2 regions of the Cellulomonas xiejunii genome follow, and region 2 is predicted to be linked to the other one. Evidence: predicted binding sites of a transcription regulator. Region 2 holds the regulator's gene; the other holds the start of a gene.
What was found. The regulator HspR, encoded in region 2, represses chaperone genes until heat shock. The targets are predictions, from matches to a motif close to AAGTTGAGTCNNNNNGACTCAACTT.

Region 1 (15,824 bases), 130 kb from region 2:
GGGCCCGTCGGCGTCGGGCTGGGGATCGGTGCGCTCTCGCGCATCCGCCGCACCGGGGCGCGCGGCCGCGGCATGGCGATCGCGGGCATCGTCGTGGGCATCGTCGGGACCGTCGTGGCCACCGTCCTGGTCCTGGCGGTCCTCGCACTCGTCCAGTGGGGCGCGAACACCGCGGAGCAGGCGAACGACGCCCTGAGCGGCCAGGGGCTGAACGAGCTCCTCGAAGGCATGGAGGGTCTCGAGGGCCTCGAGGGCGGCGGCGATGGCAGCGGCGGCAGCGGCACGTCGCCCGAGGACCTCGACCAGCTGCTCGGCGAGCTGCAGAAGCAGCTCGAGGGGCTGGGCGAGGAGCAGCTCGACGTCCTGCCGTCGTACGCGCTCCCCCAGGACGTCGTCGCCGGCACGTGCTGGGAGTCCGTCCCCGAGTACTACGACCTGTCGGACGCCGTGGCCGTCCCGTGCACGCAGGAGCACGAGGCCGAGGTCGTGGCCGTGCTGACCGCGACGGGCGCGCCGGCGACCGACCTCACCGTGGAGGACCCCGTGCTCTCGGCCGCCTACGTCGAGTGCGAGACCGCCGTCGGCGCGATCGACCCCGGGCTCCTGGCGTGGGGCGTGCTCGACGTGTGGCTCCCCCACCCCGACCAGGTGGCCGCAGGCCAGGTCGTCGGGTACTGCGTCTACGAGGACGTCGTCGGCAGCGACACGTCCCTGACGGCACCGTCCGGGATGTCGTCCTGACCTCCGCCGGCGACGCGCGGACGCCCACCGGCGGTGCCGCGGACATCCCCGAGGACCCGAACCCGCCGACGCACTACGCGGCCGGGTGGGAGGCCGCGCGGGCCCAGCGCGCGCGTGCTCGTCGCCGGGTGACCGTCGCGTCCGCCGCGGTCGGCGCCGTCGCCCTGCTCGCGGGCGGGACCGTCCTGGGGACGCGGGCCGTCACCGACGCCCGCAGCCGGCCGCTGGCCGCCGACGTCACCGCGACGACCGAGGCCTATGCCGTGCAGCTCGTCACCGGGTCGTGCCTCGCGGAGCTCCCCGGTGACGGCGAGGTCGGCCGGGTGGAGGTCGTGCCGTGCGCCGAACCACACGCGGCCCAGGTCGTCGCGCAGTACGCGTTCGACCCCGCCGCCGTGTGGCCGGGTCAGGAGGGCGCGCACGCGCGGGTCGCGCGCGCGTGCGTCCTGAACGACGACGAGGTCGCGGCCGGCGTGCGTGTGGTGACGTGGGCCCCGACGGCGGCCGGCTGGGCGGCCGGTGACCGCACGGGCCTGTGCCTCGCGGTGCCGCCGGAACCGGTGACCGGCTCGTTCGTCACGGTGAGCGTGCCTCCCGGGGGGTGAGGTCGTCAGCCCTCCGTGGTGACGCGCGCTGCGCGGCGACGCTCGCCGCGGCTCCCCGTGCGCGTCCACACGAAGCGGAGGAGCACCAGCGTGATGACGGCGTACACGACGCCGTTGAGCACGTCGCTGTAGCGGCCGATGTCGTGCCACTGCGAGCCCAGCACGTACCCGGCCCACACCAGGCCGCCGTTCCACACCAGCGACCCCACCGTCGTGTACAGCGTGAACCGCGCCAGGTTCATGCGCTCCACGCCCGCCGGGATCGAGATGAGGCTGCGGACGACCGGCACGCAGCGCCCGACCAGGACGGCGAGCCCGCCGTGGCGCACGAACCACTGCTCGGCATGGTCCAGGTCCTCGACCTCCATGAGCGGGATGCGCTCCAGCCAGCGCCGCAGGCGGGCGCGCCCGAACCACGCACCCAGCCCGTACAGCATCAGCGCACCGGCGACGGCCCCGATCGTCGCCGCGACGACCGCCCAGCCCAGGGACATCCCGCCCTGCGACGCGACGTACCCCGCGACGGGCAGCACGACCTCGGACGGGATGGGCGGGAACAGGTTCTCGAGGGCGACGAGCATCCCGACGCCGACCGGCCCGAGCGCGTCGATGACCGACACCACCCACCCCGCGAGGCCCGTCAGCTCCGCGTCGGCCGCGGCGGCTGCGGCAGCGGCGAGGACAGGCACGCCATCGGATGCTGCCACGACGTCGGCCGCCCCGCGCGCCGTGATCAGCGTGCGGGGCGGACCGTCCTGCGGTGCGGACCGTCAGCGTTCCGCGCGGACCGTCAGCGCGCCGTCGCCGAGGTCGACGTGCAGGGTGTCGCCGTCGTGGATCTCACCCGCGAGCAGGCCGCGTGCCAACCGGTCGCCGATCTCCTTCTGGACCAGCCGACGCAGCGGGCGGGCGCCGTACGCGGGGTCGTAGCCCTCGAGCGCGAGCCACTCGCGCGCGCCGTCGGACACGTCCAGGGTGAGCCGGCGGTCGGCGAGCCGCCGCCCCAGGGACTCGACCTGCAGGTCGACGATCCGCCCGAGCTCCTCGAGGGTCAGCGCGTCGAAGAGCACGATGTCGTCGAGCCGGTTGAGGAACTCCGGCTTGAACGCCGCCCGCACGGCACCCATGACGGCCTCGCGCTTCGCGGTCTCGTCGAGCGTCGGGTCCACGAGGAACTGCGAGCCGAGGTTCGACGTCAGCACGAGGATGACGTTGCGCATGTCGACGGTGCGGCCCTGGCCGTCGGTCAGGCGGCCGTCGTCGAGCACCTGCAGCAAGATGTCGAACACCTCGGGGTGCGCCTTCTCGACCTCGTCGAGCAGCACCACGGAGTACGGGCGGCGCCGCACGGCCTCGGTGAGCTGCCCGCCCTCCTCGTAGCCGACGTACCCGGGGGGCGCGCCCACGAGCCGCGCGACCGAGTGCTTCTCGGAGTACTCGGACATGTCGATGCGGACCATCGCGCGCTCGTCGTCGAACAGGAAGTCCGCGAGCGCCTTGGCCAGCTCGGTCTTGCCGACACCGGTGGGCCCGAGGAACAGGAACGAGCCGGTGGGGCGGTCGGGGTCGGACACACCGGCGCGGGCGCGACGGACGGCGTCGGACACGGCGGCGACGGCCGCGCGCTGCCCGATGAGGCGCTTGCCCAGCACCTCCTCCATGCGCAGGAGCTTGGCGGTCTCGCCCTCGAGCAGCCGGCCGGCGGGGATGCCGGTCCACGCGGCGACGACCTCGGCGACCTCGTCCGGGCCGACCTTCTCGGCGATCATCGGCGCCTCGGCGACCTCGTCGTCCGAGACCTCGGAGGCCTCCGCGGCGGCGATCTCCTTCTCCACCGCGGGGATCTCGCCGTAGAGCAGCCGCCCGGCGGTGGCGAGGTCCCCCTCGCGCTGGGCGCGGTCGGCGTCGGCCCGCAGCTGGTCGAGGCGCACGCGCAGGTCACCGACCCGGTTGCGGCCGCCCTTCTCCTTCTCCCAGCGGGCGTTGAGCGCGGCGAGCTCCTCGCGACGGTCCGCGAGGTCCGCGCGCAGCCGCGCGAGGCGGTCCTTCGACGCGGGGTCGTCGGCCGTGGCGAGGAACTGCTCCTCCATCTCCAGGCGCGTCACGGCGCGCTGCAGCTCGTCGATCTCGACGGGCGAGGAGTCGAGCTCCATGCGCAGGCGCGACGCGGCCTCGTCGATGAGGTCGATGGCCTTGTCGGGCAGCTGCCGCCCGGTGATGTACCGGTCGGAGAGGGTGGCCGCGGCGACGATCGCGCCGTCGGAGATCTCGACGCGGTGGTGCGCGGCGTACCGCTCGCGCAGGCCGCGCAGGATCGCGATCGTGTCCTCGACGGAGGGCTCCCCGACGAACACCTGCTGGAACCGCCGCTCGAGCGCCGGGTCCTTCTCGATGCGCTCGCGGTACTCGTCGAGCGTGGTGGCGCCGACGAGCCGCAGCTCGCCGCGGGCCAGCATCGGCTTGAGCATGTTGCCCGCGTCCATGGCGCCCTCGCCGCCCGCACCGGCGCCGACGACGGTGTGCAGCTCGTCGATGAAGGTGACGACCTGCCCGTCGGACGCGGTGATCTCGGCCAGGACGGCCTTGAGCCGCTCCTCGAACTCACCGCGGTACTTGGCGCCCGCGACCATCGACGCGAGGTCGAGCGAGACGAGCGTCTTGCCGCGCAGGGACTCGGGGACGTCACCGGCGACGATGCGCTGAGCGAGGCCCTCGACCACGGCGGTCTTGCCGACACCGGGCTCGCCGATGAGCACGGGGTTGTTCTTGGTGCGGCGGGACAGCACCTGAACGACGCGGCGGATCTCGGCGTCGCGGCCGATCACCGGGTCGAGCTTGCCCTCGGCGGCCAGCTTGGTCAGGTCGACGCCGTACTGCTCGAGCGCCTTGTAGGTGCCCTCGGGGTTGGGGCTGGTGACGCGCGCGGACCCGCGCACGTTGGGCAGCGCGGCGAGCAGCGCGTCGCGCGACGCACCGGCGGCGCGCAGCGCGTCGGCCACGCCCGACTGCCCGGCGGCCAGGCCGATGAGCAGGTGCTCGGTGGACACGTAGTCGTCGCCGAGAGCCCGGGCCTCGGCGTTGGCGGCCTCGAGCGCGGCGGCGGCCTGACGCGACGCCGACGGCTGCGCGACGGACGCCCCCGACGACGAGGGCAGCTGGACGAGCATGCCGCGCACGGACCGGCCCAGCGCGGCGCGGTCGGCGCCGACCGCGTCGAGGAGCCCGTTCGCCACCCCGCCCTCCTGCCGGAGCAGCGCGTCCAGGATGTGCGCGGGCTCGAGCTGGGGGTTGCCGGCTGCGGTGGCCGACTGGATGGCATCGCCCAGCGCCTCCTGCGAGCGGGTGGTGAACTTCGCGTCCAACGAAACCTCCGGTGCGTGCGTGCGTGTGTCGCGTGTGATCTGGTCTGTCGATCACAACGGGATCCGAAGTTGAGTCTATTCCGCTCAACTTCATCGGCGCACCCGGCGGAACCGTCACGCCCGCGTCACACCGGCGTCGCCCACCGGACACGTGCCGCTCCTAGCGTCAGGGCGACCACCGAGAGAGAGCAGGGCACCGATGACCCTCACCATGACGCTCGTCCGCCACGGCCGCACCCACTTCAACGCCCGCCGCATCCTGCAGGGCCGTTGTGACTCCCCGCTGACGCGCGACGGCCGCGCCGGCGTCCGCGCCACCGCCCGTCACCTGGCACGCACGCCGTTCACCGCCGCGTGGGCGTCGCCGTCGGGGCGGGCCGTCGCCACCGCCGTCGAGCTGCTGCGCCCCCACCCCGACGTCCCCCTGCGCACCGACCCCGACCTTCGGGAGTACGCCTTCGGCATCTACGAGCAGCGGCCCGAGCGTGTCCTCGACGAGGTCGTCGCGTGGCCGGACCTCGTCACCGACGTCCTGGCCGGGACCCACCCCGGCCTGCCGGGGGGCGAGCCGGGCGCCGACTTCATGGACCGCACGCGCGACGTCTTCGCCCGCATCGCGGACACGCACCGCGACGGGCACGTGCTGGTCGTCGGCCACGGGCTCGCGCTCGGCGCGTACCTGGCGACCGTCGACGAGGTCGGGCTCGTGCCGCTGCCCAACGCGTCGGTCTCGACCGTCGAGGTCGAGCCGGACGGGACCGCCCGCATCACGAGCCTCGCGGTCGACGTCGCCGGGCAGGGGCACGTCGCCGCACGTCCGATGCGCACACCGACGCCCGTGCCGTCCGTCGCCTGACCTCTGCCTGGCCGCGCCCACCCTCCTCGAGCCGGTGCACCTGCACGGCGTCGAGGACACGAGCATCCACCTGACCCTGCCCCCGGAGCGGTGCGCGGAGCTCGTCCGGCTGGGCTGGGCCGAGCCGCACCAGTACGCCGACTTCGGCACCGAGATCATGCTCTACGGCCCGCGCGACGCGGCCGAGCTCGAGCAGGTCGTGTCCGTGGTCGAGGAGAGCCTGGCGTTCGCGCGGACGGGGGCGCCCGACCGCGTCAGACAGCGCCCGCCGCGGTCCTTCGAGCACGTGCGGGCCCCGTGCGAGGATCTGCGCGTGGCCGACGACGACACCCCTGCCCTGCCCGACGGCGCAGTGCGCGACCGGTGGGACGACGAGCGCACCGACGTGCTCGGGGAGCGGTGGCGTGCGCGCACGCTGCACCTGCGGCCCGACGCGGTCGCTCGCCGGACGCACGTCGACCCCGAGGCCACCCTCGTGCGGCGCGTCCCGGACCCCGACGCCCCGCCCACCCGGCGCGCGGTGCTGTACCTGCACGGGTTCGTCGACTACTTCTTCCACCCGCACGTCGGTGACGCGCTGGCCGCGGCCGGGTACGACACGTACGCCCTGGACCTGCGCGACCACGGTCGGTCCATCCGCCCCGGCCGACCGCCCAACGAGACCACCGACCTGGCGACCTACACCGAGGAGATCGACGCCACGGTCCGGCTGCTGCGCGCGGACCACGACGTGGTGGTCCTGCTGGGCCACTCCACCGGCGGGCTGACCGCCGCGCTCTGGGCGGACGCGCGCAGAGGGCAGGGGCTCGTCGACGCCCTCGTCCTCAACTCGCCGTGGCTCGACCTGCGCGGCTCGTGGTTCGAGCAGAACCTGCTGGCGCGCGCGGTCCACGTCGTCGGACGGCCCGCGCCGCGGGTCCCGGTGCGCACCATCGCGCCGCACTACGGCCGGGCGCTGCACCGCGACACGGGCGGCGAGTGGGACTTCGACCTCGCGTGGAAGCCGCACGCCGGGTTCCCGGTGCGCGCCGGGTTCGTCCGCGCCGTGCGCCGGGCACAGATGCGCGTGGCCCGCGGCCTGGGCCTCGACGTCCCGGTGCTCGTGCTCGCGTCCGACGCCGCCGGCCCGCACAAGACGCTGCACGACGCGCTGCTGAGCACCGACTCCGTCCTCGACCCCGCGCAGATCGCGCGCCGCGCCCCGCTGCTGGGCGACGACGTGACCTACCTCGAGATCGCCGGCGGGGCGCACGACCTCGCGCTGTCCACGGCGCCGGTGCGCGAGCGGTACCTGCGGGAGGTCACCGACTTCCTCGCCGCGCGCGTGCCGGGCTGACGTCCGACGGCAGGAGCGACGGCTCCTCGGGCTCGGACAGCGACAGCACCACCCCCACGACACCGGGGATGGCGCGCACCTGGTCCTCGACGAGGGCGAGCTGGTGCGACGCCTCGGCCTCGTCCGGCTCGCCCGCCAGGTCCACCGCGCCCGTGAGGAGCACGCGCCGCGCGCCGGCGATCTCCAGGCGCAGCTTCGTCACGCGCGCGACCTGCGGCATCGCCAGCAGCCGGCGCAGGGCCGCGTCCTGCAGCGCGGGATCGACGGCCTCCCCGACGATGAGCTGCAGGTTGCGCTGGATGAGCACGAACGCGACGAAGCCCAGCAGGAGGCCGACGAGGATCGACCCGACCGCGTCAGGCACCGCTGAGCCCGTCACCTCGTGCGCCGCGATGCCGGCGCCCGCGATGACGATCCCGATGAGCGCCGCGGCGTCCTCGGCGAACACCGCGCGCACCGTGGGATCGGACGTGGCCAGCACCTGCTCCAGGACGCCGCGGTCCCGCTGCCGCGCCTCGGCACGGCTCTGCCGCAGCGCCTGCAGGAACGACACGCCCTCGAGGACCAGCGAGATGCCCAGCACGACGTACGCGACGACGAAGTCCGACGCAGGCTCGGGGTCCGCCAGCTCCTGGATGCCGTGCGTGACCGACACCCCGGCCCCCACCGCGAACAGCCCGATCGCCGCGAACATCGACCACACGTAGACCTCGCGTCCGTACCCGAAGGGGTGCGTCGCGTCGGGGGCACGGTCCGCGCGACGCTGCGCGACGAACAGGAACACCTCATTGCCCGTGTCCGCCCACGAGTGCGCCGCCTCCGCCAGCATGGACGCGGCACCGGTGATCACCGCCGCCGCGGTCTTGGCCACGGCGATCACCACGTTCGCCACGAGCGCGAGGATCACCGTGCGCGTCGACTCGCCCCCGCGCGTCGCCTCGCCCCCGCCCGTCGACTCGCCCCCGCCCGTCGACTCGTCGCGCCCGACGCGCGGCGCGAGCTCGTCGGGTCCGTCCCCCCCGTCAGGTGCCATGGCACCGGACTAGCACGTGCGCCCGCTGTGCGCGATGCGGGCCGTGGTGGTTGGCTGTGCTGGCCCTGCCGCGGACGACGTCCGCACCTCGACCCTCCGGAGGACCTCCCATGACCGTCACCCCGACCCCGTGGCCTGCCGGTGTCCCCGGCTGGGCGGACATCACGGTGACGGACCTCGGGCCGACGCAGCGGTTCTACGGCGGCCTGCTCGGCTGGCACCTGCGGCCCGGGCAGCCCGAGACCGACGGGTACGTCCTGGCGACCGTCGACGGGTACGTCGTCGCGGGGATCCGGGTGTCCGACGTCCCGCAGCCCGCTGCGTGGTGCGTGTACCTCGCGACGGACGACATCGCGGCGAGCGTGGCGACCGCCGTCGGGGCGGGGGCGACCGTCGCGTTGGGGCCGGTGTCCGTGCTCTCCCTGGGCCGCATGGCACTCCTCAGTGACCCGACCGGCGCGCTCGTGGGGCTCTGGGAGGCCGGTGACCACACCGGGTGGGAGCTCACCGACGCCCCCGGGGCGTTCGTGTGGGCCGAGCAGATGTCGCACGACCCGGCCGCGGCACGCCGCTTCTACACCGAGCTGTTCGGCTACGAGCAGCAGGACATGAGCGCGCCGGACTTCACGTACACGTCGCTGTCCGTGGGCGGGACGCCGGCGGCCGGGATCGGTGGGTACGGCCCGGGCGCGGGTGACGTCCCGGCGGCCTGGACCTGGTACCTCGCGGTGCAGGACGCGGACGCGGTCGCTCCCCGGGTCGCCGAGCTGGGCGGGGAGGTCGTCAGCGGTCCCGAGGACACGCCGTACGGGAGGATGCTCCTGGTCCGCGGCCCCGCCGGCGAGGTGCTCGCCCTGCTCCAGGCACCCGAGGAGGACGTCGTCGCCTGATCCGGTGCGTAGGGTGGACGCCGTGCAGTACCCGATCGACGTGTTCACCCATCGTGCGACGCGCGCCCACGACCCGGTGCGCACCTTCAAGTCCCGCCGGTCCCCCCTCGGGGTCGACCGGGTCGACGCGCTCGAACGACTGTTCCCGCGGTGGGGCTTCTCGGTCGACGACCCGAGCGCGCCACCGCCTCGCACGCCCGAGGGCCTGCTCGACACCGTCGCGCTGTTCGGGCGCACGGCGCCGCTCGTCGTCGAGATCGGGTCCGGCATGGGCGACGCGACCGCCGCGATGGCCGCCGCCGACCCCGACCGCGACTGGTTGGCGGTCGAGGCGCACCTGCCCGGCCTGGCGGCACTGCTGCTGCTCATCGAGCGCCACGGCCTGACCAACGTGCGCGTCGCGCACGGCGACGCCCTGCGGCTGCTGCGTGCCGACGTCGCGCCGGGCAGCCTCGACGCGGTGCACGCGTTCTTCCCCGACCCCTGGCCCAAGGTGCGCCACCACAAGCGCCGCCTCGTGCAGCCCGAGCACGTCGCACTGCTGCGCGACCGGCTGCGCGTCGGGGGGACGCTGCACGTCGCGACCGACTGGGCGCCGTACGCCGAGCAGATGCGCGACGTGCTCACCGCCGACCCGGACCTGGCCGGCGGCGTCGTGCCGCGGCCGGCGCACCGGCCCGTCACCCGTTTCGAGCAGCGCGGCCGGGACCTGGGCCACGAGGTCACCGACGTGATCGTGCGGCGCGTCCGATGAGGCTGCTCCTGGTACCCGGCACGAGCCCCGACCGCTGGGCGCGGGTGTGGCGTGAGCGCCTCCCGGACGACCCGCTGGAGGTCGTGCACGCGGGGGCGTCCGATGCGGTCGACGCGGTGCTGCGCGGCGACGTCGACGCGGCCGTGCTGCGACTGCCCCCCGCCGGGGCCGACGCACGACCGTCCGGGCTGCCCGCCACGCCGCCCAGCACCGCGACCGGCTGGGCGGTGGTGCCGCTGTGGACCGAGCAGACCGTCGTCGTCGTGCGCAAGGACCACGTGCTCACCGTCGTCGGCGAGGTCGACGTGCCCGATCTCGCGGGCGAGACGCTGCTCGTCCCCGGTGACGACGTCCTCGGGTGGCAGCCCCCGGAGGTCGAGGTGCTCGACGTGCCCGACGTACCCACCGCCGCGGACCTCGTCGCCAACGGTGCGGGCGTCCTGCTGGTGCCGCACTCCCTCGCGCGGCTGCACGACCGCCGCGGCACCGCGGTGCGGGTCGTCCCCGACGCGCCGGGCTCACCGGTCGTGCTCGTGTGGCGCACGGACACCGAGCACCCGCACGCGCAGGAGCTCGTCGGCATCGTGCGGGGACGCACCGCCGGCAGCTCCCGTGGGGCCGGCACCCAGGCCCCGGCCGCCTCCCCGGCGAAGGCGCCCGCACCGTCGCGCCACGCGGCGCGGACGCCCCGCCCCGCGCCGCGCCGCACCCCGCCGCGCAAGCGGCGCTGAGCCGCCCTCGCGCCGCACGTCCCGGCTCGACGACGCGCCCGGACGCGACGACGCCCGACCGGTCACCGTGAGGTGACCGACCGGGCGTCGTCGAGGTGCTGCTGCGTCAGCTCGCCAGGCGGCGGCGGGCCACGACGAGCGCACCACCGGCCACGACGAGCACCGCGCCTGCGAGGATCCCCGCACGCGGGTCGACACCCGTGACGGCGAGCTGCTGCCCGGCTGCCACGACCTCGACGGACCGCCAGCCGATGAGCGTGCCGTCCGCCTGGTACACCGCGATCCGGTGGGTACCGACCGTGGTGCCCGCCGGGATCGTGACCTTCAGGGTGCCGTCAGCGGCCACCGTGGCCGCACCGAGGTCCGTCGGCACGGAGAACAGGAACGTACGCACCCGGGCACCGGCCGGCAGACCGCCCAGGGTCACCGCCCCACCCTGGTTGACCCGCGCCGGGGCGGTGAAGCCGCCCTGGTTGGCGGCCGTCAGCTGGTCGGCCGACGGCGTCCACGACGTGACGGCCGGGCAGGGACCGGTGAACGCGTTGATGGTCACGGTCCGGTAGATGAAGTAGTCGTCCGCCTGCCAGTCGCCGAGGTCACCGAACTCGCCGTCGACCGTCAGCGCCCAGACCTCGTAGGTGCCGGGTGCGACCGCGACGACGCGCGCCTCACCCTCCTCCGACTCGGCGATGTAGTCCTCGTCCGACTCGCCGTCCGAGCCTGCGACGACGACGGCCCACACGACCGTGCTCGCGGGGCTGATGCCGATGCTGCCGTTGGGGACGACGGTCGTGCCGTTGCACGTCGGCTGGACGATGTCGAGGGCCGGCACCGGGACGGCGCCGGGAGTGGGCGACGCGCTGGGCGCCGGGGTCGACGTGGGGGCCACCGTCGGCGTCGCCGTGGGAGTCGGCGTCGGGGTCGGGGTGGCCGTGACGTCGAACGCGTAGGTCGTGCAGCCGACCGTGAAGCCGTGCACGGTGCCCGCGCCGGTCGCACCCGAGCCGAGCGAGAACCCGACGCCCATGATCATGGCGTCAGGCTCCTGCGCGAGCAGCTCGTTCAGCGTGAACAGCTCGGCGCGCTCGAACCCGCCCACCGGACGCGTGCTCCACCACTGGTCGGCGCCGTAGACGTCCGGCTCGTGGACGAGCGTGCCGGCCCAGGCGCCCTCCAGCGAGAACGACATCGTCAGGCCGGGCAGCTGGCCGCTCGTCGCGGTGTAGTCCAGCGACGGGCTACCGGCCGCGCTGAGCGCGAAGGGCGTGATGCCGTAGTCGGTGAACGCGACGTGGCCGTTGGTCGCGCTGATCGCGACGCCACCGTCGACGATCGCCGCCGTGCCGTTCGTGAGCGTCTTCTCGATGGTCGGGTCGTCGAGGCTCGTGTACGTCGGCCCGGTGACCGTGCCGGTGCATGCGGCCACGGTCGGGGTCTCGGTCACGGCCTGGGCGCCGAGCGAGCCGGCGCCCAGCGCGAGGAACGAGAGCGCGACGACTGCCGCGGCTCGTCGGAACGGGGTGGGGGACACGAGGTGCTCCTTCATGCCCGTCCCTCGCAAAGGAGCCGGGCAGGTTGCTGGTGGCGCTGCACCTCGCAGGGTAGAAGCGGCGTCACCGCAGGTCACCTGGGTGAAAGCACCACGGATCGGGGGTATCGGAGCAACCGGACAGCGCAGACGAGTGAACCTCGTGACGCGCGTCCACGATCGTGATGAACGAGCGGGCGACCCGCGCACGACCAGGTGACCCGGACACGCGGACGCCCGGTCGGTCACCTGAGGTGACCGACCGGGCGTCGGTGAGGGTGCTGCTGTGACGGTGCTGTCGCCCGGCGAGCGAGCGCCAGGACGAGTGCGTCAGCGCGCGACGAGCGGCTGCGAGTGCCAGATGCGGTCGATGTAGTCCCACATCGCGCGGTCGGAGGAGAAGTACCCGGACCGGGCGACGTTGAGGATCGCGGACCGGGTCCACGCCTCGGTGTCCTGGTACGCGGCGTCGACGCGGGCCTGCGCGTCGAGGTACGACTGGAAGTCCGCCAGGACCAGGAACCGGTCCTCGTACAGCAGGTTCGACACGATGGGCTCGAAGACCGTGCGGTCGCCGCCGGCGAACGTGCCGGACGCGATGCGGTCGATCGCCCGGCGCAGCGTCGGGTTCTCCTCGTAGAACTTGGAGGGCTGGTAGCCCGCGGTGACGAGCTCCTCGACCTCCGGCTCGAGCAGCCCGAAGAGGAAGAAGTTCTCGTCGCCGACGAGCTCGCGGATCTCGACGTTCGCGCCGTCGTCCGTGCCGATCGTCAGGGCGCCGTTGAGCGCGAACTTCATGTTGCCGGTGCCGGACGCCTCCTTGCCCGCGAGCGAGATCTGCTCGGACAGGTCGGCCGCCGGGATCAGCGTCTCGGCCAGCGTCACGTTGTAGTTGGGCGGGAACACGACGGTGAGCGCACCCTTGACGCGCGGGTCCTCGTTCACCGTGCGTCCGACGTGGTTGATCAGCGCGATCGTCTGCTTGGCCATCTTGTAGCCAGGCGCAGCCTTGGCACCGAACGCGAACACGCGCGGCGGGATCGACGTCGGGTCCAGCTCGCCGCTGATGATCTGCTCGTAGAGCGACACGATGTGCAGCACCTTGAGCGTCTGACGCTTGTACTCGTGCAGGCGCTTGACCATGACGTCGAGCATCGCGTCAGCGGGCAGCGTGATGCCGTCGCGGCGCTGGAGCAGCACGCTCAGGCGCTGCTTGTTGTGCGCCTTCACCGCGCGGAACTTCTCGCGGAACTCCTGGTCGTCGGCCAACGGCTCCATCTCGCGCAGGCGCGCGAGGTCCGTGATCCAGCCGGGGCCGATCGCGTCGGTGATGAGCTCCGACAGCGCCGGGTTCGCCAGGCGCACGAACCGGCGGGGCGTGACGCCGTTCGTGACGTTGGTGAACTTGTCCGGCCAGTACTCCGAGAAGTCGGGCAGGACCTTGTCGCGCAGCAGCTGCGAGTGCAGCGCGGCGACCCCGTTGACCTTGGAGCCCGCGATGGTCGCGAGGTACGCCATGCGCACCGAGCGCTCGGGGTGCTCGGCGATGATCGACATCCGCCGCAGGCGCAGCTCGTCACCGGGGTAGCGCTGCGCGACCTCGGCGAGGAAGTCGTCGTTGATGCGGTAGATGATCTCGAGGTGGCGCGGCAGCAGCTTGCCCAGCAGCGCGACCGGCCAGACCTCCAGGGCCTCGGGCAGCAGGGTGTGACAGGTGTACGCGAAACACTTCTGGGTCACGGCCCAGGCCTCGTCCCAGTCCCACTTCTTCTCGTCCACGAGGATGCGCATGAGCTCGGGGACCGCGATCACCGGGTGGGTGTCGTTGAGCTGGAAGATGATGCGCTCGGGCAGCCGGTGCAGGTCGAAGTCGTCGGGCAGGACGTTCTCGATGAAGTCACGGATCGAGCAGGCGACGAAGAAGTACTGCTGCTGCAGCCGCAGCTCCTTGCCCTGCGGCGTGGAGTCCTCCGGGTAGAGCACCTTGGAGATGTTCTCCGCGAACGTCTGCGAGCGCACGGCGTCGACGTACTCACCGGAGTTGAAGATCGCGAGGTCGAACGCCTCGGTGGCCTGCGCGCTCCACAGCCGCAGCGTGTTCACGCGGCCGTTCTGGTAACCCGGGACCATGTAGTTGTAGGGCACGCCGAGCACGTCCCACGCGGGGACCCAGCGGCTGCGCTCGACACCGTCGTCGTCCGTGTACCGCTCGGTCGACCCGCCGAAGTGCACGGTCACCGCCGACTCGGGGTGGGGGAACTCCCACGGCGCACCGAGGGTCAGCCACGAGTCGGCCTTCTCGACCTGGAAGCCGTCGACGAACGTCTGGCGGAAGATCCCGTACTCGTAGCGGATGCCGTAGCCGATGCACGGGACGCTCATCGTCGCCAGGGAGTCGACGAAGCACGCAGCGAGGCGCCCGAGGCCGCCGTTGCCGAGGCCGGGCTCGACCTCCTGGTCGCGCAGCGTGGCCAGCTCGATGCCGAGGGAGGCGAGGCCCTCCTCGACGATCTCGGCCATGTCGGTCGCCAGGAGCGCGTTGTCGAGCTGGCGCCCGAGCAGGTACTCCGCCGACAGGTACGCCACCGACTTGGCCTGCGCGTCGCGCTGGCGACGCACCGTCTCGAGCCAGCGCGCCATGAGGTACTCACGGACGGTGCGGGCGAGCGCGAGGTACTGGTCGTTGACGCTGGCGCGCTCCATGGTGACGCCCTGCCCGTAGTGCAGCTCGCGGAGGAACTCCTTGACGAAGCCCTCGACGGAGTGGTGCGGGGCCGTCACCGGCGCACTGTTGTTGGCACGGTTCTCAGTCACTTGCGCAACGGTAGTTCCCTGTTGCCGGTGAATCCAGGCGAGCGCTTGGGCAATCCCCCACGAACTGCCCCAACCGCGTGTCTCACGGCGTGTCTTTGTGCCCTGTCTCACGTGCAGGACCCGGCACCGCGGGTCGATCCGGCAGGAAACGTCCGATCAGGCCATCCTGGGACGATGGGCGAAACCACCCAGCAAGCAGGCACGGTCCAGCTCCACGAGGACGCGCTCGAGGCGGCAGCACGGCACGTCCGGGCGGACAGGGACGTCCTGCTCCTGGGCGACGTCGGCTCCGGCCGCACCACCCTCCTCGCCACGCTCGCGGAACGTCTGCGCGGCACCGGGACCGCCGTCGTCAGCCTCGCCGCCCACCATGGCGCGCGCGACCTGCCCCTCGCCGCGTTCTCCACCCACCCCACGCTGCGCCCCCGCAGCGGCGCCCGGTGGGGCCTCGCCGAGGCCACGACCGCCCTGGCCGAGGCCGTGGGCAGCGGTCAGGCTGCCGTCCTCGTCGACGACGTCCACCTGCTCGACGGCGCGTCGGCCGCGGTGGTCGCCGCGGTCGCGCGACGCCACGCGAGCCGGGTCGCCGTGGTGCTCACCGCACCCTGCGGGACGGACGTGGACGCCGCGGCTCCCGACCTGGTGCGGGACGCCGTCGTCGTCCGGGTCGGCCCCCTGGGCGTCAGCGCGACGTCCGCGCTCCTCGCCGAGCGCCTCGGCGGCCAGGTCGAGGGGCACCTCGCGTCCGTCGTGGCCGGACGCTCCGGCGGCAACCCGCGCGTCGCGGTCGCGCTCGTCCGCGCGGCGGTCGACGCGGGCGTCGTCGCCCGCGTGAGCGGTCGGTGGGCGCAGACGGGCGCCCTGGACATGGTCCGCGCCGACGCCGTCGCTCTCGGGCTCCTCGCCGACCTGTCGGAGACCTCGCGGCGCGGTCTGGAGGTCCTGGCCTGGTTCGGCCTGGTGGACCTCGCCACCGCCCGGCGACTGGTCGGCGCGGACACCCTCGCGGCACTCGACGCCGCCGGGCGGGTCGCCGTCCACGAGGGCGGCCGTGAGCCGACGGTCACGGTGAGCCCGCCCGCGCTCGGGCAGGTGCTGCGCCTGCGGCTGTCGCCCCGCGCCCACGCCGACCTGCGGGCGCTCGCGGACGGGACCCTGGGGACCGGCGTGCTCC
Region 2 (15,824 bases):
CTAGGTTCGAGCCGTGGATCCGACTGTGCTGCTCCTCGCCGCTGGGGTGGCGAAGTTCGGCATCCGCGTGGCTGCGATAGCTCGAGCTGCGGTCGACCCACTCTCGGGAGCCACCGACGTCCTCAGCAGCGGCGCCGACGCCGTGGGTGATGCAACCGGTCTCGTGGGACAGCGCCCTCGGGGTTCAGCACCGGATCCCGTGGCGACGCGGATCGCGACAGAGCTTGACCGGCGCCTTGCGGGGGTCGCGGACGTCACCCGACGAGCGGACCTCGAAAGTGCTGCCCGCGACGTCGGCGCACTCTTCGTCACGTTGGCAGACGACGACGCCGCACTCGTCGCTGCCGTGACCCTGGGTGCGCCGGGCGAGTTCGAGCGATTCGTCGACAGGCGGGGCGGAGGTCAGGTCCGGTTCTACTCGTCGATGGCGGCGCGGCCGCTCGTCGATGCGTGCATCGGAGCGGCGTGCGCCTACCTGACGAGCGCGGCTCCGAGACTGCCGGGATTCTCTCGGGCAGCCATGATCGAGCTGCTGCGGCGAACACAGGTCATCGTCGAGATCGAGGAGCGCTCCAGGCAGGCTCACGCGGAGCTCGGGGTGCTCCGAAGCGCCGTGGAGCGGCTCGACGACGTGGCGCCGGTCGACGAGGTGATCGACTACCTCGAGTCGCGCAGAGCGGACTGGGATCGCTCGACATGGCGTGCGGACGGTCTCCCCCCGTCCCGCCTCGAGCAGTCGCTTCGCGGAGTCGAGCAAGGGGGTGACGTCGTGATGAGCGACGCGGACGCTCTGGACGGCCATCAGACGGTCGTCGTCCTCGGAGGCCCCGGCTCGGGAAAGACGTGGCTAGCGCATCGCTACGCACGCCAAGCCGCGACCCGAGCGCTGGACGGAATCCGCGCCGGCAAGTCGCTCGCCGAGATCGAACTGCCTCTCGTCACCTCGTGGGCCGTGTGGCAGGAAGCCGAGGGGGACCCCGCCTCGTCACTCATCTCGGCCGCGTTCTCCGCGTCCCATGGCTATAGGTCGTTCGGGGGCGACGGGTCGGTTGCCCGTATGGAACGAACCTACGCACGTGCTCAGCGCGTCCTTGTCATCGTCGACTCGCTGGACGAGGCGCCGCACGTAGCAGGGCAGCGGGCGCGCCTGGACGGCCTCCTCGGCCTCCGGTCGTGGCGAGCAGTGGTCACCAGCAGGCACGGTGCGTGGGACGCCACGTTCCGGGGAACCTCGCCCGGTCTCGTCCGGCCTCGCGTCGTCGAACTCCGGGACATCAGGTACCCCGATGACGTCGAACCCTTCATCGAGGCGTGGTTCAGCAGCGACCGTCAGCGTGCTGAGGGACTCGTCCGAGGGATTCGCGCCAGCCCAGAGCTCCAGAGAGCATCGGTCGTCCCGCTCGTCACGACCTTCTATTGCCTCATCGCCGAGAGTGAAGCCGGCGAGCTGCCGGAGCGGCGTAGGGCGCTGTATGACCGAGTGGCGCGACGCCTCCTCCGGGGGGACTGGTCGGGGCAGACGGAGTCTGACGTGCACGCCTGCGTTCAGCTGCTCGCGACCTGGGCGGGGACCGCCGTCGCCGGCATGCCCAGCGGTCTGGGCACGTGGAAGGACGCCTTCGTGGAGCCCTTCCGGCCACCTCCACAGCTTGCACGCGCCATGGACAACGTCACGCCGCGACAAAGCGACGACCGCGAGGGCAGGGTCACCCGACAGTTTCGCCACCGAACGCTTCTCGAGCACTTCGTCGCGGAGCACATCGCCTCGCTCCCCGGTGCAGAAGCGGCCCAGAATCTCGTCCCCCACCTCTGGTTCGACCCTGAGTGGTCCGTGTCCTTGCCAGCCGCTGTCGCCGCTCACAACGCAAGGTCGCGCGGCGAGCTGCTCGATCGCATCCTCGACCGCGTCGGTCCGCCACGGAGCACGCCTGCGCACCGGGCCGCCTACGACGTGTTCGAGCATCAGCTGCTCGCCATTGCCGCCGAGTCCGACCCAGGCGACTGGGTGCCGGAGCACCAAGCGCTGCTGAACGACTGTCGGATTAGACACGCCGTCGTGGCCCCTCGCGCGATGGCGCGGACGCGTCATTGGACTGGATCCAACGACGAGGTCTGTGTCCGGATCGTCGCGGCTCTCGCCACGTTGAAGCAGGACCGGCAAGCCTTGATCGAGCTGGCCCGAGCGCTGATAGCGACGGCCACGACGCCAGAGGCTCGCAACCGTGCGACGACCGCGCTCCTCGACGCCTGGGACATCGGAGGGGTGAGCACCCTGGGTATGGAGTGGACGCTCGTGCAGCTGGCCACGACGCCGGAGTCGCGCGCCGCCACCCGATCAGCGCTGCTGCAGGGGATGGTGGCCCACCCAGAGATCGTCGATGACCTCGCCCTGCTGCTGGTGGAGCTGGAGGACACACCGTCGACCCGGCTCGCCGCCACAGCTGCCTTGACGACGGCGATCTGTCGACCACACCCGTGGGCGATGCAGCGACAGCCTCGTGTTCTAGTCGAGCTGGCGACGACCTCCGGCTCACGAGAGGCGGCGGCGACGTCCATCATGCGCGTACTCGGCACGGCCGACCCCGTCGATGTCGTCCCCCTGACCGAGGCGTTGCTGGCACTGGCGTCCACCCCGGAATCTCGTGGCGCAGCACGAGCGGCCATCGTGCAGGCGGTGCATGCGCACGACCCGCGGTGTGTCAGTGAACTTGCGAGAGCTCTCGTCATGCTCGACGGAGCACCCTCTGCACGTGCGTTGGCGGCGGCCTCCGTGATGAAGGCCATGGACACGGCCGCACCGTTCGAGGTCGGCCGTCTCGCCAGGACGCTGGTGCGCCTGGACGATTCGGCGACCGCCCGCAGCAGAGCGGTCGCGGCAGTGCTCCGCGCTGTCCAGGACTCTGGCCTCGACCGTGAACGACGAGCTGTTCTCATCGAGGTCGCTACATCGCCGGAGACACGGCGCGCAGCGGTGGCCGCGATAGGCCTTCTCGCCAGAACGGCCTACCCACGAGTGACGAGCGAGATCGTCCGCGCTCTCCTGGAGCTCGCGTCGACACCTGAGGCGCGGATGCATGTCTGCGAGACGATCGCACAGGCATTGGACGATCCTCACGACGCCGATCTGACAGTGCCCCTGGCCGAGGCGTTGGTTGCACTCGACCCCACGCCGGAGGGCAGGTCCCTCGCAGTCACGGCTCTTCGCCGTGCACGCCCCCGGCAGCGGTCGCTCGTCATCAGGTGGGCGCGGACCCTGGTGGAGATCGACGCATCAGCAGAAGCGCGCAGCGTCGCTCGGGCGGGAGTCAGCTCTGCGATGGACCCGTCTTACCGGCTCGAGATCTCATCCCTCCCGGGCCTGGCGAGCCTCCTGACAGAGTTGGACGAATCGCCCGCGTCGTCCATGCTTGCCTCGGCCACCTTGAGCGACGCCTTGGACGAGTGCGACCCTCGTGATGCTGCCCAGGTCGCGACAACCCTGGTGCGGCTCGACGCTTCGGCGGCAGCTCTCACGGTGGCGACCGCAGCTCTCGTCCGGGAGCTGCGCAACACGAGCAACCCACGGGAAGCGGAAGCCCTTGCCGACGCGCTCATCGGCGTCGTCGACACACCTGAATCACGACAGGCCGTCCAGATCAGCCTCGCCGCGCTCGTGCGCGAGCGGCCGTCATGCTCGCCGGCCGTTCTTCGCGTGATGGTCGCCTCCTTGCGCCGTACGTGTTCCACCGACGACTGGCTGAACTGGATGAGGGAAGGCTAGAAGCACAGAGCCGCGTCGGGCGATGTCCGTCTACGCCCCCGCTCCTGGTCGGGGCGAGGTCAAGAATGCGAAGAGGTGTAGGAGCTCATCGAAGTTGTCCGGCGCCCGACGCCCTGACCTGAAGCGGGACGAATTAGTGAGACGCTCGCCGTCTCACCAATTTGTCCGAATCCTCGCCTCGCCGGGCGGCACCGCGGAGACCTTCGGCCGGAGCCGCAGTCACGGTCGCGTAGTGCCCTCTGACCTGACGTGGCTAACGGATCGACAGATCCGGGTCGTCTCGACCTTCGCGCATGCCGACGACCTGATGGGCCATGATCGCGTCGTAAGTGGTGGGATCGGACAAGTGTCGGATCAGGTAGGTGACCCACTGCGGTGTGTATACGTACTGCCTGAAGGCCGGATTGTACCGGCAGAAGTCGGATTTTGTCGCGGCCGCATTGGGCGCGTCCGCCGCCGGACGCACCTGGAAGTACCGCCATGCCTGCGTGTGCATGTGGAGAGTGAAAGGGCGTTCGATCGCGGTGTCGACCGCATCCACGACCGCCTTCGGCAGGAGGCCGTTGAGGTCCTCTACCGGCACCTTCTTCTCACGGATGATCGTCTGCACTTGCTCAACGACTGCGTTCTGCTCGGGGGTCAGCTGGTCGGCGTGAACGAATGTCATCGCCGCGTCTGCGTCGGTCTTGGGCCCAGTGTGGGGGATGAGATAGATCCGGAAGTCGAACTTCTGCTCCGCCGTGATCCCGGGCTCAAGAGCGGCGTCGAAGTCCTGGATCCAGTCCAGCACCCCGCGGGGGACCTGAGCTCGCAGGGTCCTAAGTGCCGCTGTCGCATCCTGCGTGATCGAGGAGACGAACAGCGGGAAGCGCAGTTCGGTGCCTAGAGCCTCGTCAGTGCCGAAGAACTCGACGAGCGTCGTCTCGTAGTTCAGAAGGAGCGCCTGTGTCCGGCCGGCGACGACTGACGCGATCTTCGCCTCGTGCCGGTGCTCGATCTGGTTCCTCAGGCCGACGAAGAAGTTGATGTTGGCGACTCGGGGATCGGTCTCGTCCAGCACGTCGCGCAGCAGGGTACGCAGCGGCTTGTAGAGCCAGCCGCCCTCGGGATGCTTCCGCCGCCAGTTCCGGGCGTCGCGCTGGATGAGGTCGCCGCCCTGCTCGTCTACGCGGGCCTGGAGCAGCTTTAGCCAGCCGAGTGTCATGTGCACGATGAACGCTTCGAGCTGTCGCTCGTTGCCCGAGCGGTTGTAGATGTCAACAGCCAGCCGGACCTCATTCTTCGAGGTCTGGAGGATGTGCCACCACCGCGGCCGAGGAGCCATGTGTCGAACCTAGCGGCAGCGGTGGCGGTGGCACGCGACTACGACCACGCCTGAGCGAACGACTCGCGGCGTCGGTGCTGGGTCTGTTGCACGGCGGGTTGCCCTTGGTGGGTGTGTCTGTCGGACCCGGGTGTCACTCTGTGAGCGACGCCCACGGCAGGAGGTGATCACCATGGGCAAGCCCTCGAAGGCAGCACTGTCGAAGGCGGGCAGCACTCTCGCGTCCGACACGACGAGCAAGGCGGCCAAGAGCAAGGCTGGCTCCACTCTCGGCAGTGAGACGCGGAGCGAGACGCACCCGGGAACAAACTCCACCCTTCCAGAGTTGAGCCCATCAGACTCAACTTCCGCCGCCTCCAGTTGCCCCGCGCCCCCGGCGCATCGCAGACTTGAGTCTGGCGGACTCAAGACGTCTCTCAGACCACAGCACGTCGGAGCCCCACCCGGCTCCAGGAAGAAGGCACACCCATGGCACGAGCAGTCGGCATCGACCTCGGCACCACCAACTCCGTGGTCGCCACCCTCGAGGGCGGCGAGCCCACGGTCATCGCGAACGCGGAGGGGTCGCGCACGACTCCGTCCGTGGTCGCGTTCTCCAAGACCGGCGAGGTGCTCGTCGGTGAGGTCGCCAAGCGTCAGGCGGTCACCAACGTCGACCGCACCATCTCGTCCGTCAAGCGCCACATGGGCACGGACTGGTCGGTCACCATCGACGACAAGAAGTACACGGCGCAGGAGATCAGCGCCCGCATCCTCGGCAAGCTCAAGCGTGACGCCGAGGCGTACCTGGGCGAGCCCGTCACGGACGCCGTCATCACGGTCCCGGCGTACTTCAACGACGCCGAGCGTCAGGCGACGAAGGACGCGGGCACCATCGCGGGCCTCAACGTCCTGCGCATCATCAACGAGCCGACCGCCGCGGCGCTCGCCTACGGGCTCGAGCGCGGCAAGGAGGACGAGAACATCCTCGTCTTCGACCTGGGTGGTGGCACGTTCGACGTGTCCCTGCTGGAGGTCGGCAAGGACGACGACGGCTTCTCGACGATCGAGGTCCGCGCGACCGCCGGTGACAACCGCCTCGGCGGGGACGACTGGGACGCCGCGATCGTGGCGCACCTGGTCACCGAGGTGAAGAACACCACGGGCGTCGACCTGTCGAAGGACAAGATCGCCCTGCAGCGTCTGCGTGAGGCGGCGGAGCAGGCCAAGAAGGAGCTGTCGTCCGCGACGAGCACCAACATCTCGCTGCAGTACCTCTCGATGAGCGAGAACGGCCCCATCCACCTGGACACCAAGCTGACGCGCGCGCAGTTCCAGCAGATGACGCAGTCGCTGCTCGACCGCGTGAAGGCGCCGTTCCAGCAGGTCATCCGCGACGCGGGCATCTCCGTGAACGACATCGACCACGTCGTCCTCGTCGGCGGCTCGACCCGTATGCCGGCCGTCTCCGAGGTCGTCACGCAGCTCACGGGCGGCAAGGAGCCCAACAAGGGCGTCAACCCGGACGAGGTCGTGGCCGTCGGTGCCGCGCTGCAGGCCGGCGTCATGAAGGGCGACCGCAAGGACGTCCTGCTCATCGACGTGACCCCGCTGTCCCTGGGCATCGAGACCAAGGGCGGGGTGATGACCAAGCTCATCGAGCGCAACACGGCCATCCCGACCAAGCGCTCGGAGATCTTCTCCACGGCCGAGGACAACCAGCCGTCCGTCCTCATCCAGGTGTTCCAGGGTGAGCGCGAGTTCGCCCGCGACAACAAGCCGCTCGGCACGTTCGAGCTGACCGGCATCGCGCCGGCGCCGCGCGGCATGCCGCAGATCGAGGTCACGTTCGACATCGACGCGAACGGCATCGTGCACGTGTCCGCCAAGGACCGCGGCACGGGCAAGGAGCAGTCGATGACGATCACCGGCGGGTCTGCCCTCCCCAAGGAGGACATCGACCGCATGGTCAAGGACGCCGAGGAGCACGCCGCCGAGGACAAGAAGCGCCGCGAGGAGGCCGAGACCCGCAACACCGCGGAGCAGCTCGTCTACCAGACGGAGAAGCTGCTGGCCGACAACGGCGACAAGCTCACGGACGACGTGAAGGGCGAGGTCGGCGGCGCCGTCACGGAGCTGAAGGCCGCGCTCGAGGGCACGGACGTCGAGGCCATCAAGGCCAAGCACGCGGCCCTGCTCACGGCGAGCCAGAAGATCGGCGAGGCGCTGTACGCCAACCAGGCCGCCAACCCGGCCGGTGACGGCGCCCCCGCGGCCGACGCGGGCTCGACGACCTCCGACGAGGACGTCGTCGACGCCGAGATCGTGGACGACGAGGACGACAAGAAGTGACCGAGGATCGACCCCAGGCAGGGACACCCGAACCCGAGGAGAACCCCCGCGTGACCGACAAGCGTCGCGTCGACCCGGAGACGGGTGAGCTGCGCGAACCGACGCCCGAGGAGGCCGTGCTGGCCGAGGCCGAGCAGGTCACCTCCGAGGCCGAGGAGTCGGTCGTCCTGGAGGGCCTCGTCGCGGCGGAGAAGCTCGCGGCCGAGCGGCTCGAGGACCTGCAGCGCGCCCAGGCGGCGCACTACAACCTCGAGCAGCAGTACAACGCGTACGTGAAGCGGTCCAAGGCCGAGGCCCTGGCCGCCCACGACCGCGGGGTCGCCACGGTCGGCGAGGCGCTGATCCCGGTGCTCGACGACATCGAGCTGAGCCGGCAGCACGGCGACCTCACCGGACCGTTCGCGTCGATCGCCGAGAAGCTGGAGTCCACGCTCCAGCGCCTCGGGATCGAGCGGTACGGCGAGGTCGGTGAGGCGTTCGACCCGGCCGTCCACGAGGCGCTCATGCACGGGCACTCGGCGGACGTCACCGAGCCCACGGTGCAGCAGGTGCTGCAGCCCGGCTACCGCACGCCGGGCCGGATCCTGCGGGCCGCGCGCGTCGCGGTCGTGGACCCGGAGGCCTGATTACCAGCATCATCAGCACCACGCACGCAGACGGGCGGCGGCCGAGCACCGGCCGCCGCCCCTGCGGCACCTGGATCGTTGGGAGCACGACCACGGACACGCACAGCACGACGAACCGGAGGGAGGCGCCGTGACCGGACAGGACTGGATCGAGAAGGACTTCTACGCCGTGCTCGGCGTCACCAAGGACGCCGACGCGACGGCGATCAAGAAGGCGTACCGCAAGCTCGCTCGCCAGCTGCACCCCGACCAGAACCCGGGTGACGCGGCTGCCGAGGCGCGGTTCAAGGACATCGGCGAGGCGTACGCGGTCCTGTCGGACCCCGAGCAGCGCCAGCAGTACGACCAGCTGCGCGCCATGACCGGTGGTGCCCGCTTCACCGCGGGTGGCCGGGGCGGCGGCACGGCCGGCTTCGAGGACGTCTTCGGCGGCATGTTCGGCGGCGGCGCCAACGGGCCCGGCGGGCGCGTGCGCTACTCGACGGGTGGCGCCGGCGGTGCCGGCTTCGAGGACATCCTCGGCGGGCTCTTCGGCGGCGGCGGTCCCGGGTTCGGTGCCGCGCGCGGCCCGCAGCCGGGCGCGGACCTCACGGCGTCGACGACCCTGCCGTTCCGTACGGCTGTCGAGGGCTCGACGATCTCGCTGTCCGTCGAGGGCCGCACCGTCAACGCCCGCATCCCCGCGGGCGTGCGCGACGGGCAGAAGATCCGGCTGCGCGGCAAGGGCCGCCCCGGCGACCCCGGTGCGCCTGCCGGCGACCTCGTCATCACCGTGCACGTCGAGCCGCACCCCGTGTTCACGCTCGACGGCATCAACCTGCGCCTGACGGTCCCGATCGCGTTCGACGAGGCTGCCCTCGGCGCGACGATCGAGGTGCCGGCGCTCGACGGCTCGACGGTGCGGGTCAAGGTGCCCGCGGGCACGCCGTCCGGCCGGACGCTGCGCGTCAAGGGCAAGGGTGTCGTGACGTCGAAGGGCACGGGTGACCTGCTCGTCAACGTGCAGGTGGTCGTCCCGCAGAAGCTGTCGGCGGCAGCCAAGGAGGCCGTGCAGGCGTTCGGCATCGCGACGTCCGGCCAGGACGTGCGCGCCGACCTCATGGCGCAGGCGCGGCGCTGACGCCGTGACCGGACCGCAGGAGCGAGAAGGGCGGGAGGTGTGATGGACGAGGACGCGAAGGTCTACGCGATCTCGGACGCCGCGGAGCTCGCGGGCATGCACCCGCAGACGCTCCGCCAGTACGACCGCCTCGGTCTGGTCCGCCCCGCCCGCACGCGCGGGCGTGGCCGCCGGTACTCCATGCACGACATCCAGCTGCTGCGCGAGGTGCAGCGCCTCTCCCACGAGGAGGGCGTGAACCTGGCCGGCATCAAGCGGGTCCTCGAGCTGGAGGAGGAGGTCCGGGTGATGCGCCGGCAGGTCGAGTTCCTGCGCACGCTCGTCGACCCGCGTCGCCGGGTGTTCCGCGCCGACCCGACGGGCAACGTCGTCGCGGACCGGCTGCACCCGCTGGCGGAGGCCGACCCGCCGCGTCGACCCCGCTGGGTGCCGCGTGAGCTCACGTCCGGCCCGACCCGCCGCAGCTGAGCCGCCGCCCGCTCGGGGTGGTCGGGATGGTCAGGCCCAGTACCAGCGGAACCGGGCGTGGCGTGTGCCGTTGAGCTCGCGCACGCGCGCGGCCGCGTTCGGCAGCCAGCGGTAGCGCTCGTACGTCCCGCGGCCGGTGTGCACGGCCCAGGGCAGGAGCCCGGCGAAGCGTGCGACGAGCAGGAGCAGCGCGATCGCACCGACGATCCACAGCTCGAGCAGCACGACGACGACCCCGGCGACCACCACGAGCGCGAGCAGTGCCGCGAGGACCGCGACGACCAGGGCGACGACGCCGCCGATCAGGTCGTCGGCCGCGCTGCTGAGCGAGGCCAGGTCGATGCCGTGGTCCACGACGCGTCGGCGAGGACGCCAGGGCAGCAGCCGCACCTCGATCTCGGCGGTCCCGGCCGGCGCGTCGACCACTCCGGTCACCTCTGTCTCCACGTCCACGCACCCTCCGCTCGTCACGTCGCGCGCAACCTACCGGCTCGGCGCCGGGTCATGGGCCGGACGGGTGACAGTCGGCCCGTGCTGTTGTCCGATTCGGACAATCCGGACCACGATGGCCGAACCACCGCGGATGCGGCGGCCGGGCCCCCGCGCGGTCGTCGCCTGACGAAGGGGTCTGCCCGTGACCGACGCCCCCGCACGCCCCCAGCTCGGCGCGCACGACATCGCCGTCGACCGTGAGCGGGTGCGCCGTCGGCGCGTGATCCGGCTGTGCCTCGTCGTGCTCGCCCTTGAGGCGTACGTGGTGTGGTCGGCGCTGACCGGGCGCCCGCTGGTCGTGCTGCCGGACGTCGACCCGATGATCCTCGCGCCCGTCCTGTTCTTCGTCGCGCTGATCGCGCTGCTCGTGGGGACCCAGGTGGGTGCCGGGCGCTCGCCGCACGTCACGTACCGGCCGGAGCAGGTCGACGTCACGCTGGACGACGTGGTCGGCATCGACCCGATCGTCGACGACGTGCGGCGCTCCATCGACCTCTTCCAGACGCACCGCCGGTTCGCCGACCAGATGGGCGGCACTCCGCGGCGCGGAATCCTCTTCGAGGGCCCCCCGGGGACCGGCAAGACGCTGACGGCCAAGGCGATGGCCGCCGAGGCCGGCGTGCCGTTCCTGTTCGTCTCCGCGACGAGCTTCCAGTCGATGTACTACGGCGCGACGGCCCGCAAGATCCGCACCTACTTCAAGGCGCTGCGCACCGCGGCCCGCAAGGAGGGCGGCGCGATCGGGTTCATCGAGGAGATCGACGCGATCGCGCTGCGTCGCGGCGGACTGCTGGGCTCGGACCCGACCGCCGCGTTCGTGGCGCTGCCGTCGCCGGCGGCGATGCTGACGGGCCAGGGCACCGGGGTCGTGCGCAACGCGATGATCTCCGAGGGCACGGGTGGCGTGGTCAACGAGCTGCTGGTGCAGATGCAGTCGTTCGACGAGCCCGTGGGCGCCGACAAGCTCTACAACCGCCTCGTCGCGGCCGTGAACCTGCTGCTGCCGCCGCACCGCCAGATCATGCAGCGCCGCCCCACGCGCGCCCCGATCCTGCTCATCGCCGCGACCAACCGCGCCGACCACCTCGACCCGGCGCTCCTGCGCCCGGGCCGCTTCGACCGGCGGCTCACGTTCAACCCGCCGGACGCGCACGGGCGGCGGGCGCTCGTCGACCACTTCCTCGCCCGGCGCTCACACCACCCCGAGCTCGACGAGCCCGTCGTGCGCGACCGGGTCGCAGCCGCCACCAGCGGCTGGACGCCCGTGATGGTCGAGCACCTGCTGGACGAGGCGCTGGTCAACGCGCTGCGCCGCGGCGACGACGCGATGTCGTTCGTCGACGTGGAGCAGGCGCGCATCACCGAGCTCGTCGGCCTGGGCCACCCCGTGACGTACACGAAGGGCGAGCGCGATCTCATCGCCACGCACGAGGCCGGGCACGCCGTCACCGCGTGGCTCGTGGCGCCCAACCGGAACCTCGAGGTCCTGACGATCGTCAAGCGCGGCTCGGCGCTGGGCCTGCTCGCGCACGGTGACTGCGAGGAGGTCTACACCCACACGCAGTACGACCTGCGGGCGCTCGTGCAGATCGCGATGGGCGGGTGGGTCGCGGAGGAGCTGTTCTTCGGTCAGACCACCACCGGGCCGGCCTCCGACCTCGCGGCGGCCACCCGCACGGCGGCGCAGATGGTCGGTGCGGCGGGTATGACGGGGTCGCTGGTGTCGTTCGCGGCGACCGACCGCGACCTGGTCTCGGCGGTCATCGGGGACCACGCGGCGAGGGCGCAGCTGGAGGAGGTCCTGGACAGCGCGCGGGCCACCGTGCGGCGGTTGCTCGCGAGCAACCGGGACCTCGTCGAGGCCCTGCGGGACGCGCTCCTGGAGCGGCACGAGCTGGTGGGCGAGGAGATCACGGGGGTGCTCGAGAAGGCGGTCACCGCGCGGCCCGACGGGGTCCGGCCGGCGTCGCCGGGTGAGCACCTGCGAATCGCCTGACCAGCGGTCGCCCGTCAGGGCGTACGGCGTGGTCCGCAAGGGGGACTAGGTCCTAGGACTGGGTCCAGATCGTGAGACGATACGGAGTGCCGGTGACCCCGGCACTCCGTACTCATCGCACTCACAAGGAGCGTTACCGCCGTGTCCGCCGTCACCTGGCATCGTCGTCCGACGACCGTTGCCCTGCCCCTGCGCACCCGTCTGCGCCACCTCAACGAGACCATCCGCTGGGCCCCCGCCCCGTACTTCGAGGGCACCGCCCGCCAGCGTCTGCGTTACGTCGGCTACGTCCTGGGCTCGATGCTCGCCTGGACGGTCGGCGGACTGGTCGTCGTCGCGGCCCTCGGCCGCGCGCTCACCTCGTTCTGAACCCAGGGAGCCGTGCCGGGCGCGCAACGACGCGCACCCGGCAGGGCTCCGGTCGCACGCCGTGGGCCGAGCGTGCACCCGTGGAAGGACCCGACCGGCGGGCCGCCGCCGGCTGTCGGGACCGCCGAGCGCGTCTCCTTCCCCTCCGCTCGGTGTGATCCGCGCACTCCTTCGGGGTGTCGCCGCGCGACGCGCCGGAGCGCTCGTCGCGACATAGCAGACAGGACGCCCGAATCGCCTGTGGACGGGCATGGGGACGACACGCCCTGCCCTGTGCATGCCGATGTGGGCGGCCGCGGCGTGTCGTGTGGCGGCCCGGCGTCCCCGCACGTCAGGCGGCCTTGTCGGTGTCCACAGGTAGTGTGCGACCAAGCCCACAGGGTGAAGAACGACACGGGTGTAACACAACACTTAGTAGTGACTTGCGCTGTCAGACCCCAGGTGTAGTGTCTACACAGACGGCTCGCCCCGAAGTACAGGGATGTCACGCGAGCCTCGTCAGCAGGTCGGACGGCACCTCCCGGGGGCCTCGCGACGGGCCGACGAGGGCGACGCGGGCACCCGCCCCCGGGTGACGCGGCCGCCAGAGGCGATCACACACAGACCACGAGCTCGGGGGAGCAGACATGACCATCACGGTGTACAGCAAGCCGGCCTGCGTTCAGTGCACGGCGACGTACCGCGCCCTCGACAAGCTCGGCCACGACTACACGGTCGTCGACATCTCGGAGGACGCCGACGCACGTGACTACGTCATGTCGCTCGGGCACCTCCAGGCGCCGGTCGTCGTCGTCGGCGGGGAGAACTGGTCGGGCTACCGCCCCGACCGCATCAAGGCACTCGCGGAGAAGCTGGCGACGCAGGTCGCCTGACGTCGGCGGGCCGCACGGGTCCGCCGCCCCGCACGCCCCGGGCCGACGCATGGCTCACGCCGCGTCGGCCCGGCGGGCATTCGAGAACAGGTCGGCCGGCGCCGAACGGCGCCGGTCGACCTGCACCCGGTAGCGATCGAGGTCTCGGCGTGTCCGAGGTCCGGGCGATCACCGCAGCTCGCGGGGAAGGAGTCAGACGGTGGCACAGCTCGTCTACTTCTCCTCCGCGTCCGACAACACGCACCGCTTCGTCGAGAAGCTCGGACTGTCGGCGCAGCGCATCCCGCTGCGACCGGCGGACGGCTTCCTGCGCGTCAGTGAGCCGTACGTGCTCGTCGTCCCCACGTACGGCGGGGGCAACGAAGGGGGCGCCGTACCGCGTCAGGTCGTCAAGTTCCTCAACGACGAGGACAACCGTGCGCTGATCCGCGGCGTCATCGCGGCCGGCAACACGAACTTCGGAGAGGCGTACTGCATCGCGGGCGACATCGTGGCCCGCAAGTGCCACGTGCCCTACCTGTACGCCTTCGAGCTCATGGGAACAACTGAGGACGTCAACCGCGTCCGCGAGGGATTGGGAAGATTTTGGCAGCGACAGTCACAGATACCCGCGTAGAGCAGACGGGGCTGGACTACCACGCCCTCAACGCGATGCTCAACCTGTACGACGCGGACGGGAAGATCCAGTTCGACGCCGACCGGCAGGCTGCGCGGGAGTTCTTCCTGCAGCACGTCAACCAGAACACGGTCTTCTTCCACGACCTGGACGAGAAGCTCGACTACCTCGTCGAGAACCGGTACTACGACCCCGCGGTGCTCGCGCAGTACGACCGTGCGTTCATCAAGTCGCTCTTCCAGCACGCGTACTCGAAGAAGTTCCGCTTCCAGACGTTCCTCGGCGCGTTCAAGTACTACACGTCGTACACGCTCAAGACGTTCGACGGCAAGCGGTACCTGGAGCGCTTCGAGGACCGCGTGTGCATGGTGGCGCTGTCCCTGGCCGAGGGCGACGAGGCCTTCGCGACCAGCCTCGTCGACGAGATCGTCTCCGGCCGCTTCCAGCCCGCGACGCCCACGTTCCTCAACCTCGGCAAGGCGCAGCGCGGCGAGCCCGTCTCCTGCTTCCTGCTGCGCATCGAGGACAACATGGAGTCCATCGCGCGCGGCATCAACTCCGCGCTGCAGCTCTCCAAGCGCGGTGGCGGCGTGGCGCTGCTGCTGTCGAACATCCGCGAGCACGGTGCGCCCATCAAGCACATCGAGAACCAGTCCTCCGGTGTCATCCCCGTGATGAAGCTGCTCGAGGACTCGTTCAGCTACGCCAACCAGCTCGGTGCGCGTCAGGGCGCCGGCGCGGTGTACCTGCACGCGCACCACCCGGACATCTACCGCTTCCTCGACACCAAGCGCGAGAACGCGGACGAGAAGATCCGCATCAAGACGCTGTCGCTGGGCGTCGTCATCCCGGACATCACGTTCGACCTGGCGAAGAAGAACGAGCCGATGTACCTCTTCTCGCCGTACGACGTCGAGCGCGTCTACGGCGTGCCGTTCGCCGACGTGAACGTCTCGGAGAAGTACTACGAGATGGTCGACGACGGGCGCATCCGCAAGACCAAGATCAACGCGCGCGAGTTCTTCCAGACGCTCGCGGAGATCCAGTTCGAGTCCGGGTACCCGTACGTCATGTTCGAGGACACGGTGAACCGGGCCAACCCCATCGAGGGCAAGATCACGCACTCGAACCTGTGCTCGGAGATCCTGCAGGTCTCGACGCCGTCGACGTACAACGAGGACCTGTCCTACGCCGAGGTCGGCCGCGACATCTCCTGCAACCTGGGCTCGATGAACATCGCCCTGTCGATGGACTCCCCGGACCTGGGCAAGACCGTCGAGACCGCGATCCGCGCACTGACGGCCGTGTCCGACCAGACGAGCATCGAGTCGGTGCCGTCGATCAAGAAGGCCAACGCCGGCGGGCACGCCATCGGCCTGGGGCAGATGAACCTGCACGGGTACCTGGCGCGCGAGCGGATCTTCTACGGGTCCGACGAGGGCCTGGACTTCACGAACATGTACTTCTACACGGTCGCGTACCACGCGATCCGTGCGTCGAACCTGCTCGCGCAGGAGCGTGGCTCGGCGTTCTACGGGTTCGAGAAGTCGACGTACGCGACCGGCGAGTACTTCACCAAGTACGTCGAGAAGGAGTGGAAGCCGCGCACCGCGCGCGTCCAGGCCCTGTTCGACGAGGCCGGCGTGCGCATCCCCACGCAGGACGACTGGCGTCTGCTGGCGGCCCTGGTCGCCGAGCACGGCCTGTACAACCAGAACCTGCAGGCCGTCCCGCCGACGGGCTCGATCTCCTACATCAACCACTCGACGAGCTCGATCCACCCGATCGCGTCGAAGATCGAGATCCGCAAGGAGGGCAAGATCGGGCGCGTCTACTACCCGGCGCCCTTC

Region 1: a site for HspR is predicted at 4,775-4,799, ahead of clpB (ATP-dependent chaperone ClpB). Genes of this name have one in related genera too.

What each region holds. Positions count from the first base shown of each region.
Region 1 covers NZ_CP101987.1:610,765-626,588, reverse strand. The annotation lists gene NP048_RS03090 (DUF4190 domain-containing protein) at 1-741, shown strand, start outside; gene NP048_RS03085 (septum formation family protein) at 870-1,346, shown strand; gene NP048_RS03080 (DedA family protein) at 1,352-2,035, opposite strand; gene clpB (ATP-dependent chaperone ClpB) at 2,117-4,708, opposite strand; gene NP048_RS03070 (histidine phosphatase family protein) at 4,908-5,564, shown strand; gene NP048_RS03060 (alpha/beta hydrolase) at 5,599-6,900, shown strand; gene NP048_RS03055 (cation diffusion facilitator family transporter) at 6,866-7,933, opposite strand; gene NP048_RS03050 (VOC family protein) at 8,044-8,823, shown strand; gene trmB (tRNA (guanosine(46)-N7)-methyltransferase TrmB) at 8,846-9,577, shown strand; gene NP048_RS03040 (LysR family transcriptional regulator substrate-binding protein) at 9,574-10,308, shown strand; gene NP048_RS03035 (hypothetical protein) at 10,415-11,839, opposite strand; gene NP048_RS03030 (glycogen/starch/alpha-glucan phosphorylase) at 12,167-14,650, opposite strand; gene NP048_RS03025 (helix-turn-helix transcriptional regulator) at 14,825-15,824, shown strand, end outside.
Region 2 covers NZ_CP101987.1:483,644-499,467, forward strand. The annotation lists gene NP048_RS02405 (NACHT domain-containing protein) at 14-3,760, shown strand; gene NP048_RS02410 (DUF3644 domain-containing protein) at 4,014-5,084, opposite strand; gene dnaK (molecular chaperone DnaK) at 5,553-7,415, shown strand; gene grpE (nucleotide exchange factor GrpE) at 7,466-8,041, shown strand; gene NP048_RS02425 (DnaJ C-terminal domain-containing protein) at 8,172-9,161, shown strand; gene NP048_RS02430 (heat shock protein transcriptional repressor HspR) at 9,204-9,629, shown strand; gene NP048_RS02435 (hypothetical protein) at 9,660-10,082, opposite strand; gene NP048_RS02440 (AAA family ATPase) at 10,264-12,117, shown strand; gene NP048_RS02445 (chemotaxis protein CheW) at 12,259-12,486, shown strand; gene nrdH (glutaredoxin-like protein NrdH) at 13,113-13,358, shown strand; gene nrdI (class Ib ribonucleoside-diphosphate reductase assembly flavoprotein NrdI) at 13,558-13,974, shown strand; gene nrdE (class 1b ribonucleoside-diphosphate reductase subunit alpha) at 13,944-15,824, shown strand, end outside.